One region of the Actinoallomurus sp. CA-142502 genome, then DNA from elsewhere that is predicted to be linked to it. Evidence: riboswitches for the same ligand, from Rfam matches in the RefSeq annotation. Region 1 holds a riboswitch; each other region holds the start of a gene.
What was found. A riboswitch is a leader RNA that binds a small molecule or an ion and turns the genes downstream of it on or off. The one in region 1 is predicted to bind cyclic di-AMP.
Positions count from the first base shown of each region.

Region 2: it holds a riboswitch for cyclic di-AMP, as region 1 does, so the genes downstream of both, ACQEV1_RS18760 (NlpC/P60 family protein) here and ACQEV1_RS37240 (CHAP domain-containing protein) in region 1, are expected to answer to the same signal.
Region 3: it holds a riboswitch for cyclic di-AMP, as region 1 does, so the genes downstream of both, ACQEV1_RS47315 (NlpC/P60 family protein) here and ACQEV1_RS37240 (CHAP domain-containing protein) in region 1, are expected to answer to the same signal.

Region 1 is NZ_JBNJMY010000001.1:7,961,236-7,965,045, reverse strand. It holds gene ACQEV1_RS37250 (TetR/AcrR family transcriptional regulator) at 1-98, opposite strand, end outside; gene ACQEV1_RS37245 (hypothetical protein) at 217-828, opposite strand; gene ACQEV1_RS37240 (CHAP domain-containing protein) at 919-1,680, opposite strand; cyclic di-AMP (ydaO/yuaA leader) riboswitch at 1,691-1,833, opposite strand; gene ACQEV1_RS37235 (sirohydrochlorin chelatase) at 2,387-3,157, opposite strand; gene ACQEV1_RS37230 (phosphoadenylyl-sulfate reductase) at 3,139-3,810, opposite strand, start outside.
Region 2 is NZ_JBNJMY010000001.1:3,866,218-3,870,027, forward strand. It holds gene ACQEV1_RS18750 (NYN domain-containing protein) at 1-865, shown strand, start outside; gene ACQEV1_RS18755 (hypothetical protein) at 929-1,144, shown strand; cyclic di-AMP (ydaO/yuaA leader) riboswitch at 1,322-1,455, shown strand; gene ACQEV1_RS18760 (NlpC/P60 family protein) at 1,588-2,496, shown strand; gene ACQEV1_RS18765 (NlpC/P60 family protein) at 2,531-3,511, shown strand.
Region 3 is NZ_JBNJMY010000001.1:10,111,823-10,115,632, forward strand. It holds gene ACQEV1_RS47295 (alpha/beta fold hydrolase) at 1-407, opposite strand, end outside; gene ACQEV1_RS47300 (GNAT family N-acetyltransferase) at 691-1,461, shown strand; gene infA (translation initiation factor IF-1) at 1,504-1,728, shown strand; gene ACQEV1_RS47310 (hypothetical protein) at 1,822-1,944, opposite strand; cyclic di-AMP (ydaO/yuaA leader) riboswitch at 2,041-2,180, shown strand; gene ACQEV1_RS47315 (NlpC/P60 family protein) at 2,246-3,181, shown strand; gene ACQEV1_RS47320 (WD40 repeat domain-containing serine/threonine protein kinase) at 3,244-3,810, shown strand, end outside.

The DNA of each region.
Region 1 (3,810 bases):
TAGCCGTGCTCGGCGACGATCGCCACTGCGGCGGACAGGATGCGTTCACGCGAGGCGCTCAGGCGCGCTTCGACGCGGGGCGTACGGCGGTACGGCATACAAGAATTGAACCCTAGTTCACTTCTTAGGCGCAACCGCGTAACGCCGAAAAAGGTTCGGGGCCCCTCGGGTGGAGGGGCCCCGAACGCCCCCAGGGGGGAAGGGGGCGGAAGAGGGCTATTTCTCGGACACTCCGGTCGCCATGTCGTAGCCGGTGCCCGAGTGGCGGTAGACGGGGCCGTTACCCATCTCCAGCACCTGGAACTTGATCGGGATCGAGTTGGACCGGGTGCCGGTGAAGTACTGCATCATCTCCTCGGACAGGTCGATGATGGCCGGCGGGCTGTGCTGGGCGACCGCCCACTCGGCCGGGCCGAAGTCCTCGACCACGCCGACGGCGCTCTTCTTGCCGACGGTGATCTTCACCTTGGTGCCGAGCGGCCAGTACGGGCTGGCGATCGTGTGGTACGACATCGGCTTGCCGGACGCGGTCTGCGCGTCCCAGAACGACGTGCCGGTGGAGACGCCGGTCGGCAGGGCGGCCTTCTTGTCGGCCTTCTCACTGGGAAGCTGCCGGGGCAGCTTGGCCGTGTGGCCCTCCGTTCCGGGCCCCACGAGGCCGGAGTCGCCCTGCGACACCTGCACGGCGCTCGTACGGGCGGCCTGGGAGGACGTGGAGTGGACCAGTGCGGCGGACGCGCCCGCGCCCGCCACGACGACGCCGGCCGCGACCGACGCGAACGTCTTGCTGGTGAATCGATCCAGATACTTGTTGCTGATTCTGAACATGGGGGGTTGGCCTCTCAGCACAGGGGAGACGGGGACGGTGTGCAGGGCGGGCCGCCCCGGCCGGCCGTGCGGCCGGGGCGAGGGGAGGGCTCAGGCGTCGTTGGAGCCGTACTCGGGGTAGCCGTAGCCGACGACCGTGGACTTGTCGCGCGTGCGGATCTTCACGGCGTTGTCGGTGTTGCCCTCGATGGTCTGGATGGTGCCGTCGTGGTTGTCCTTGATGACCATGCCGACGTGGTCGATGTCGTCGATCGACTTGCTCCCGCTCCAGGAGAAGAACACGACGGCGCCGGGCGTGGCGTCCTCGCCCCAGCGGCCCTGGTCCTTGAACCACTGGGCGTGGGTACGGGTGAACGCGTCCGCGCCCATCCCCTTGACGCCCAGCTGGGCGCCGATCCAGGACACGAACATGTCGCACCAGTTCGCGTTGGCGTAGTCGGAGACCTGGCCGCCGTCGCGCTCGACGCCGCGCTCGGCCCACGGGGAGGAGACGAACCACTTCTGGAACTTGGTGCCGCCGCCCGAGGAGTCCTCGCTGACGCCGACCTGGGAGGTGGCGAGCTTCAGCGCGTCGCTCGCGGTGGGCAGCCACTCGCGCTTCTTGGCGGCGACGTTGCCGGCGCTCTTGTCGGACAGGGCCAGCGTGTGCGGTTCCTTGGGGGAGGCGGCGGTGCCGTGGGGAACGGCGGCCATCGCTTGGGCCGAGACCGCGTCGACGTTCTGGGAGGATCCGGCCGGGGCCGCCGCGATCAGGCTGATCGCGGTCGCGCCGACCGCGGTGACGGCGGCGAGGGAGCCGCCGAGTCTGGTGTTACGCAGCAGACGGCATGACTTCTTGTGTCGACCTGACACGTTGAGCACTCCTTTGCTTCCATGCCGCTTACCGGGTTAGCTGACGGGTTCGGGCGTGGAAGCTGCCCTACGGCGCGAGGGGATGCGCCGATTCACCCCAGTGGTGCGGTGGGTCCCCGGTTCCGCGATGTGCGGATTCAGCGGGAGCCGTCTCTGAGCGGACGGCTCGAAGAACAGGGGGATGGCGGCCGCGTGGGCGGCCACTTCATTCAGGTCTAGGGGATCTTGTCGTCCATTCGTCCGGTGCACTTTCACTTCCCGGCGCCTGCCGATGGCCCCGAGGGCTCGGGCGGGAAGTCACCCGGTGGGCACGCTGTTGGCGTGCCACATGCCCTGTGAGAGACACGAGGGGCCTGGCTCCGTCGCTGCGCGGCGGATGCGGCGCGTTCGCCGAACCGGCATCGAGGCGGATCCATGTGGGGGGATCGCAGGGGATGCGCAGAGCGGCGCGGTTATGAACCGTCGCGGCCTTGGAAGGGGGGCCCATCTCACGCGTCGTCGCGTGCCGCACTTCGTGGTGCTGGGGGGCAGGCCCTGGCCGGCGGGGATGTTACGGACGGCGCATGGGGGGCGCCGCCGGTCAACCGAACATAGCAAACATATTTCGGGCCGTAAAGGGGAAATATGGACACTCACCGCCTCTGACCTGCGAGAAGATCACATCGGCGGTCTGTCAACCCCCAGAACCCTTGCGAAATAAGGGTTTTCAGCCCACAGCAGCTTGATCACCCAGCGTGATGATCTCGGTGTAACGCTGCTCGATGATCTCGGCCAGCTCGGGCGCCGCGCCGAGCGCCCCCGAGACCGCCACCGCCCCCGCCGCGAGCGACTCGTCGCGGACCTTGTCGGCGAAGTAGCCGGGGGCCAGGAAGTAGGAGGCGACCGCGACCCGCGGGGCCCCGGCGTTCAGCAGCCTTCGTACGGCCTCGGCCGGCGTCGGGCGCGCGGCGGAGGCGTAGGCGGGGACGACACGCCGCCAGCCGCGCCAGCCGCGGGCCATCCGGCCGATCGTCGCGTTGGCCGACGGGTCGCTGGACCCCGCGGCGGCCAGCACGAGCGCCGTGTCCGGGTCGGGCGTCACTCCCGCCTCGGCCAGCCTCCGCTCCAGGGCCGCGGTCATCAGCGGGTGCGGCCCGAGCGTCGCGCCGTACCGCAGGCGCATCCGCGGGTGCTCCCGGCGCACCTCGGTCAGCGCGCCGGGAATGTCGGTCTTGCTGTGGTACGCGGCGGTCAGCAGGAGGGGGAGAACGACGGCCTCGCCCGCGCCGGTGCCGGCGCCGGCGAGCGCGCCGAGCGCCTGGCCGGGCGTCGGGGGCGCGTGGTCAAGATAGGACGTCACGACCCGCAGCCCGGACCGGCGGCGTACGAGATCGAGCAGGTCCTCGACCGTCGCCGCCGCACGCGGGTCCCGGCTGCCGTGCGCCACCGCCACCAGCGGCGGCGGAGGCGCGCAGGTGATCAGAGGTTGATGCCGCATTCGGACTTTCCGGTGCCGGCCCACCGGCCGCTGCGCGGATCGTCGCCGGGTGCGACCCGCTGCGTGCACGGCTCGCACCCGATGGAGGGGTAGCCGTCGTACTGCAGCGGGTTGACGAGGATGCCGTTCTTCTCGATGTAGGCGCCGAGCTGCTCGTGCGTCCACCGGGCGAGCGGGTTGACCTTGACCTTCCCGCGCGAGGCGTTCCACTCCACGACCCGGGACCCGCGCCGGTGCGAGGTCTCCTCCCGGCGGATCCCGGTGATCCACGCGAGGTACGGCTCCAGGGCGCGGTTCAGCGGCTCGACCTTGCGCAGGTGGCAGCACAGGTCCGGGTTCCGGCCGTAGAGCCGGGGACCCAGGTCGCGCTCCTGCTCGGCGACCGTACGCGAGGAGGTGACGTTCACCACGTTGACCGGGTAGACGGCCTCGACGGCGTCGCGGGTGCCGATCGTCTCGGCGAAGTGGTAGCCGGTGTCGACGAACAGCACGTCGATGCCCGGCCGGATCTTGGCGGCGATGTCCACCAGCACGGCGTCCTTCATCGAGGACGTCACGCAGATCCGGTCGCCGAAGGTCGCGATCGCCCAGCGAATGATCTCCTCGGCCGGCGCCTCCTCGAGGGCGTCGGCGGCCGACTCGACGATGTCGGT
Region 2 (3,810 bases), 4.1 Mb from region 1:
GACACGCTCGGAGGAGATCGAGAAGCTCCGCGCCGAACTGCGCGCCTCACGGGCGGAGAACGCCGAGCTGCGCAAGAAGCTGCACGAGAGCCGCACGCGCGCCAAGCGCGAGCACGCGCGGGCGGAGGAGCTGGACCGCCAGGCGGGGGAGGACCGCGCCGCCGCCACGGCCGCGGCGGCCGCCGCCGAGACGGAGCTGCGCCGGCTGCGGGCCCGGCTGTCGCAGGCCGAGTCGGCCGCCGAGAACGCCCGCCGCGCCGCCCGCGAGGGGCGCAACCTCGACGACACGCGGCTGCGGGTGCTGCTCGACGCCCTGACCGACGCGGCTCGGGGCCTGCGCGAGGAGATCGGGCTGCCGACCGGCATCACCCGGCCGGCCGACAACGTCGTGGCGGTCGCGCCCCAGCGGCCCGGCCACCGCACGCTGCCGGGCCGTGCGCTGGCCGACAGCGACCCCGCGCTGCTCGACCAGCTCCTCACGCTGCCGCAGGTGCACCTCATCATCGACGGCTACAACGTCACCAAGACCGGTTACGGCGACCTTCCCCTGTCGGACCAGCGGTCCCGCCTCGTGTCGGGCGTCGGCGTCCTGCACGCCCAGACCAAGGCCGAGGTGACCGTGGTGTTCGACGGCGCCGAGCTGGACGCCCCGGTCGCGGTGCAGGCGCCGCGCGGGGTGCGGGTGCTGTTCAGCGCGCCCGGCCAGACCGCCGACGACCTCATCGGCCAGCTCGTACGCGCGGAGCCGAGCGGGCGTGCGGTGGTGGTCATCTCCTCCGACCAGGAGGTGTGCGACGCCGCCCGCCGCGCCGACGCGCGGCCCGCGCCCGCGTCACTGCTGCTGAGGCGCCTCAACCGCACGTGATCCGGTTCCGTAGCTGGTTCTGTCGGCACGATTCTGTCACTGCCTCCTCCTACCGTCTGTGTCATGACGCCGACACGAGGAGGCACGATGCTCGTCGACTGCGAAAAGTGTGAGGTACGCAACGTCGGGTGCGCGGACTGCGTGATCTCGTTCATGCTGACCGATCCGGTCGCGGCCGTGGAGATCAGCGACGGTGAGCGCCGTGCGCTGGATGTTCTCGCGGAGGGCGGCATGCTTCCGCCGCTCCGCCTGACGATCTCCGATGAGCGCGCCTCGTAATCACCCGTGCGCACCCTGCTGCCAGATTGACGGAAATTGCGAGTATTCCCGTAGAAGCGGTTGTTACCAGGGTGATACTTGACTAGTCTCACGCGCTGAGTCAGTCGCTCGTTCGTCGCCCCCCAGGCGACGGCGACAGACTCCCGCCGAGTCGTCACGGCAACCCCGGGGACCTTCCGCCGAAGGCCGCCCATGCCGTACCGAGCCGGGGAACCAGGTTCCAGGGGTGAATCGGAGCGTTCGCGTTCCGTAGGGCGCCTTCCACGCCCGAATCCGTCAGCTAACCCGGTAGGCGGTCCTTGGGAGAGGGGCGTGCCGCAATCGTGGCGACACAGCGCAGTTCCGGCGGTGCCACCGCCGGTTGGCTGCCGGGAGGCAGAGTCGGGGCGCGTGCCCTGGCGACACTGTGCGTAGCAGCATCGGCGGCGTTGGTACTGCCGTCCGTGCCGGCCGAAGCAGCGCCGAAACCGACGCTGAAAGAGAGCCAGGCCAAGCTCAAGAAGCTTAATTCTCAGGTTGACCACCAGGACAACGTCTACAACAAGGCCAAGGAACAGCGCCAGGCCGCCAAGAAGAAGTACGACGCCCTGAACAAGTCGGTCGCCGAGGACCAGAAGACCTACGAGCGCCTCCGCGAGCGGGTCGCGCAGCTTGCCGCCGCCGCGTACAAGAGCGGCGACTCCGGCGACATTCCGAACCTCGTGTCGTCGAACAACCCGTCGGACGTTCTCGACCAGATCTCGGTCTTCACGCAGGTCGCGCACAACCGGTCGACCGAGGTCACCCAGTTCCTCAACGCGGCCCAGCTGCTGCAGCGCCAGAAGGCGCAGGCGCAGCAGGCCGCCGCCGACCTCAGTTCGAAGCTGAAGTCCGAGAAGGCGCAGCTCGACAAGCTGAAGAAGCAGGCCAGGCAGCAGCAGTCCCTGGTCAACAGGCTCGGCGGGGGCAGCACCTCGTCCGGCGGCCATGGCGGCACCTACAACGGGCCGGCGTCCGGCCCCGCCCGCCTCGCTCTCGAGTACGCGTACCAGCAGAAGGGCGCCCCGTACAAGTACGGCGGCACCGGCCCGTACAACTCCGGCTACGACTGCTCCGGGCTCATGATGATGGCCTGGCGGCACGCCGGCGTCAGCCTTCCCCGCGTCGTGCCGGACCAGTACAACGCCACCCGCCGCGTGGCGCGCTCGGACCTCCAGCCCGGTGACCTGGTCTTCTTCGACAACCTGAACCACGTCGGGATGTACGTCGGCAACAACCAGTTCATCCACGCGCCGCACACGGGCACGGTCGTCCAAATCGAGAGCCTGAGCGGCTACTACAGCTCCAACTTCTACGGCGCCGGCCGTCCGTAAGGGGCTGACCACAGTGGAGATGAAGCGTTCAACCATGTCCAGAACCAGTCGTTGGATCGTCGGCACCGCCGGAGCGGCCGTTGTCGCCGGGCTCGTCCTGCCCGCCAGCCCCGCCCAGGCGAAGCCCACTCCCTCGCTGAGCGCCGCCAAGCAGCAGCTCGCCAAGCTCAACGACCAGGTGGACCAGCTGGCCAACCAGTACAACAAGGCCAAGGAGGACTGGAAGGCCGCGCAGAGCCACCTCAAGGCGCTCAAGTCCTCCGTCACGGTCGAGCAGGAGACGTTCAACCAGCTGCACACCCGGGTCGCCCAGCTCGCCGCCGCGGCGTACAAGGAGGGCGGCGCGGGAGGGGACATCCCGCAGTTCGTGTCGGCCAAGGACCCTGAGTCCGTGCTCGACCAGATGACGGCCTTCACCAAGGTCTCCAGCAATCGCGCGGCGGAGCTGAACCAGTTCCTGGCGTCCGCGCAGCGGCTGGAGCGGCAGAAGGCGCTGGCGGAGCAGGCGGCCGAGCAGCTCAAGCAGCAGAAGGACCAGGTCGACAAGCAGCGGTCGGCGGCCAACTCGGCCATCAGGAAGCAGCTGCGCCTGATCGACAAGCTGGGCGCCAACATCGACCCGGGCTCGTCCAAGGCCAACTGCTCGATCCTGGCGACCGGCCGCGCCGAGACGGTGCTGAGGTACGCCTGCGCGCAGCTCGGCAAGCCGTACGTCTTCGGTGGCGCCGGCCCGAACGTCTTCGACTGCTCGGGCCTGACGATGATGGCCTACAAGCAGATCGGCATCAACCTCAGCCACTACGTGCCGAACCAGTACAGCGCGAGCCGGCGCGTGGCGAAGGCCGACCTCCAGCCGGGAGACCTCGTCTTCTTCAGCAACAACGACCACATGGGCATGTACGTCGGCAACGGCAAGTTCATCCAGGCGCCGCACACCGGCGATGTGGTGAAGATCTCCAGCCTCAGTGACGCGTACTACAGCCAGGTGTACTACGGCGGCGGTCGCCTGCTCTGACCGACCCGAACCTCACAGGCCCTCTGGCGATGCCCAGAGGGCCTGTTTCGGTCGGGGCCAATTCACCTTAGGTAATTCCTCTCGTACGCTCTGGCGACAAATTTGCGCATTCATTGGTGCCTTGTTAGCGTGCGCCGAGTTATGCGATACGCCCCATGTGTCGCATGCGGCCATCACGAGGGAATTCGTCCTCCGCTTTGGATGTGTTGTGGAACACATTCCGCCGGGCGACTTTCCTCTCGGCTTTCCGGAATGCAGAGATAAGCGGCCGGCCACAGTGAGAACCGCCCGGTGAGAGG
Region 3 (3,810 bases), 2.2 Mb from region 1:
AGACCGGGGCCCATGTCGATGAGCGCCAGGGCGGCGACCGCGTCGGGCCGTTGCTCGGCCAGGGCCGTGGCGACCGTACAACCGGAGGAATGCCCGACCACCGTCACCCGGCCCACGCCGTGCCCGTCCAGCGCGGCGGCGACCCGACGTGCCTGAGCGGCGACGTCGTAGCCGCCGAGCGGGCTTGCTCCCCTCTCGTGACGTAGCAGGTCGACACGGATGACACGGTGCGCGTCCGCCAGCAGGGGAACCACCGGGTCCCAGCAGGCCGGAGGGGCCGCCGCGTTGGAGAGCAGAAGCAGGGCGGGCGCGCCCGGCCTGCCGTTCTCCACGACGTGCACCTCACCATCGTCAGGCTGAACGAACCGGTAACCGGCGTTCGCGGCGCCGGAAGGCTGCTCTGCCATGGGATCGTCTCCTGCCGCGCTGTCAGGTGGGGACTGCGAGCATCACAGGCGAACCGCCCTGGTGTCTTGGACGAATGTTCCGGCTCCGGATACCGAAAAAACAGGTTGGGCCGGATGGCGTTCGGTTGATAGCGTGCGCGGCACCGTGACGTCACGCGAGGAGGTGAGACCCATGAACGCTGTATCGAAGTGGGTGCTCCCCTTCGCCGTCACGGTCGGGTGATCGACAGAGGGATCGCCGGGAGCGCCTCGATAACAGGGCACTCCCGAAAGGCGACAACCTATGCACGAAATCGTGATCGCGCGGGTCGCGGAGCGACAATGGCACGCGGTGGAGGACGACCGGGTGGTCGGCCGCGGAGACACTTCACACCGGCCCGACGGGCGGATCTTCCTCAGTATCGACGCGTGGCACGACGCGGTCTTCGACCGGCTCACCGATGCCATGCTGGCGGACCTGCCGAGGCCGCTGTACACGGTGGTCGACGAGCCTGACGTCGACCTGACGTCCTGCTGGCAGCGAGCCGGCTTCACGACCCGACGCCGCGAATGGGAGTACGTCCTCCCCACCGATCCGCGGGTCACGGGGCTCGGCTCGGTGCTCTCGCCGGAGGGCGTGACGACGGTGCCCGTCGGCGCGGCGCGGGAGGACCCGCTGCGCGAGGTGTACGACGCGATCCGCGCCGAAGTCGACGCCACCGTCGGCTGGGCGTCGATGCCGGTCGAAGTACCGGTCCGGCCGGACGGGACTCCGCTGCCGCTGGACCCGTCGAAGTACGCCGTCGCGGTACAGGCCGATCGATACGTGGGACTGGTCCGGGTCACGGGACGGGTGGCCTTGCAGCCGCGGATCGGGCTGCTCGCGGTCCGATCCGACCAGCGCCGCCGCGGTATCGCCCGATCACTGCTGGCCCACGTGCTGGGCGCGCTGCACCACTCCGGGGTCGAGACGGCATCGGCCGAAGTCAATGAATCCAACGAGGCTGCCATGGCGCTGTTCGAGGGCATCGGCGCCCGGCGCGTCAACAGCAACCTGGAATTGGTTCTCCGCTGACGCCTCGCCTCCTACCTCACCGTCACCGAGAAGGGCGAGAACATGGCCAGAACAACAAAAGGAATCGAAGTCGAGGGCACCGTCATCACGTGTCTACGCGATGCCACCTTCACGGTGGAGCTGGAGAACGGGCACGAAGTGCTCGCCCACATCAGCGGAAAGATACGGAGGAACCACATCAGGATCCTGCCGTACGACCGGGTGCTCGTGGAACTCAGCCCGTACGACCTGACCCGCGGCCGGATCCTCTTCCGGTACCGGACGTAGCCGTCGTCTGACGTGACAAGTACCGGCGGCCGGCTCTCGCACCGGCCGCCGGTACCACCGTCATGCCGCGCCTGAAGGCCGGCCGGCGGGAGTTCACCGGCGCCGCCAGAGCCCCTCGTCCACGCGTACCTCGTGGCGGCCGACCCGGTCGGCCATACGACCCTCGATGCCGACGTTGAGGCTCATCGCGAAGTTCTGCGCGCCGCGATCAGCCATACACGAAGCGTACCTTTGATCACGATTCGGTAGATTTGCACCGTTTGACCCCCTACACTCCACAGGACTCGACGGTCCCAGACTCCCCATCAGAAACACGACCGTCGGCCGAATCCCTGCAGCTCAGGGAACCGGGGACCCACGTAGTACGGGGTGAATCCGCAGCGCCCGGCGCTCGGTAGGGCATCTCCCGCCCGAACCCGACAGCTAACCCGGTAGGCGTCAGGAGAGGAGTTCGTACGTGCCATCTTCATATTCGCGGCTAACACGTTCCGGCCGCCTGGGAGGTATCACGGCGTTGATGGTGAGCGCCGCCCTCCTTCTTCCCGCGAGCGGCGCGAACGCGACCGGCGGGTCGTCAGCGGCCACCGCGAAGAAGAAACTGGACAAGCTCAACAGCCAGGTGGACGAACTCGCCAACCAGTACGACAAGGCCGAGACCCAGTTGGCCGCGGCCAAGAAGCATCTTGCCGTGATCAATAAGCAGCTGAAAATGGAAAAACCTCAGTATCAGAACCTGCGCGTACGGGTGGCGCAGATGGCCGTCGCCGCGTACAAGAACGGCACCCTCGACAGCACCACGTTCGCCGCCTCCAAGGACCCTGACGCGGCACTGCAGGACATGTCGACCTTCGCCGAGCTCTCGCGCAACCAGAACCAGGCGATGACCGCGCTCCTGGCATCCGCCCAACGCCTCCAGCGGGGCCAGGAAGAAGCCCGTTCGACGCTGCAGAGCATCACCACGACCGCGACCGCGTTGAAGAAGAAGAAAGCCGTGGTCGAGAAGGCGATCGCGAAGCAGAAAGCGCTGTTGGCCAAGACCAACAGCTCCAGCGGAAGCACGCGTGGCGGTTCGAGCGGCGGCGCCACCACGTCCGCCTCCGGACAGGCCGGCAAAGCCGTGAATTATGCCAAAGCCCAACTCGGGAAGCCCTATGTCTTCGGCGGTACGGGCCCGAACGGCTACGACTGTTCCGGGCTGACGATGATGGCCTGGCGCGCTGCCGGCGTCAGTCTCCCCCGCGTCGTCCCCGACCAGTACAACGCCATCCGCCACGTCGCCAAGTCGAATCTGCAACCCGGTGACCTGGTCTTCTTCGACAGCCTTGGCCACGAAGGGATATACGTCGGCGGCGGTAGGTTCATCCACGCCCCGCACACCGGCACGGACGTCCAGTACGCCAGCATGTCGAACTCCTACTGGGTCTCACACTTCGTCGGCGCCGGCCGCCCGTAACGCCGCCGCGGAAGGCCGCCGGTACGGGAACCACGGGCGGCCCGTTCTCATCGGAACCAATCGTGGACGGGATTACGCCGGACGATGGGCACCAGCTGGTCAACGGGCGGTACCGCCTGGTCGAGGTGATCGGCCAGGGCGGCATGGGCACGGTCTGGCGCGGTCATGACGAGATGCTCGGCCGTGAGGTCGCCATCAAAGAGGTCACCCTGTCGCCCGACCTCGACGATGACGAACGGGCCGAGCTCAGCGCGCTCGCGCTGCAGGAGGCGCGTGCCACCGCCCGGCTGAACCATCCCGGGATCATCACGATCCACGACGTCATCGACGACGACGGCGTCCCGATCATCGTCATGGAACTCCTCCATGGTCGTCCACTCGCCGACATCCTCAAGGAGGAGGTACGGCTGCCGTACCGGCGCGTCGCCGAGATCGGGGCGGCGACGCTGGAGGCGCTGCGGGAGGCGCACGCCGCCGGCGTCGTCCACCGTGACCTCAAGCCCGCCAACATCCTGATCAGCGAACGACGGATCGTCATCACCGACTTCGGCGTCGCCCAACGGGTCGGTGAGCGCGCCGAAGAGGCCGGAGACGTCACCGGCACCCCGGCGTTCATGGCCCCCGAGCAG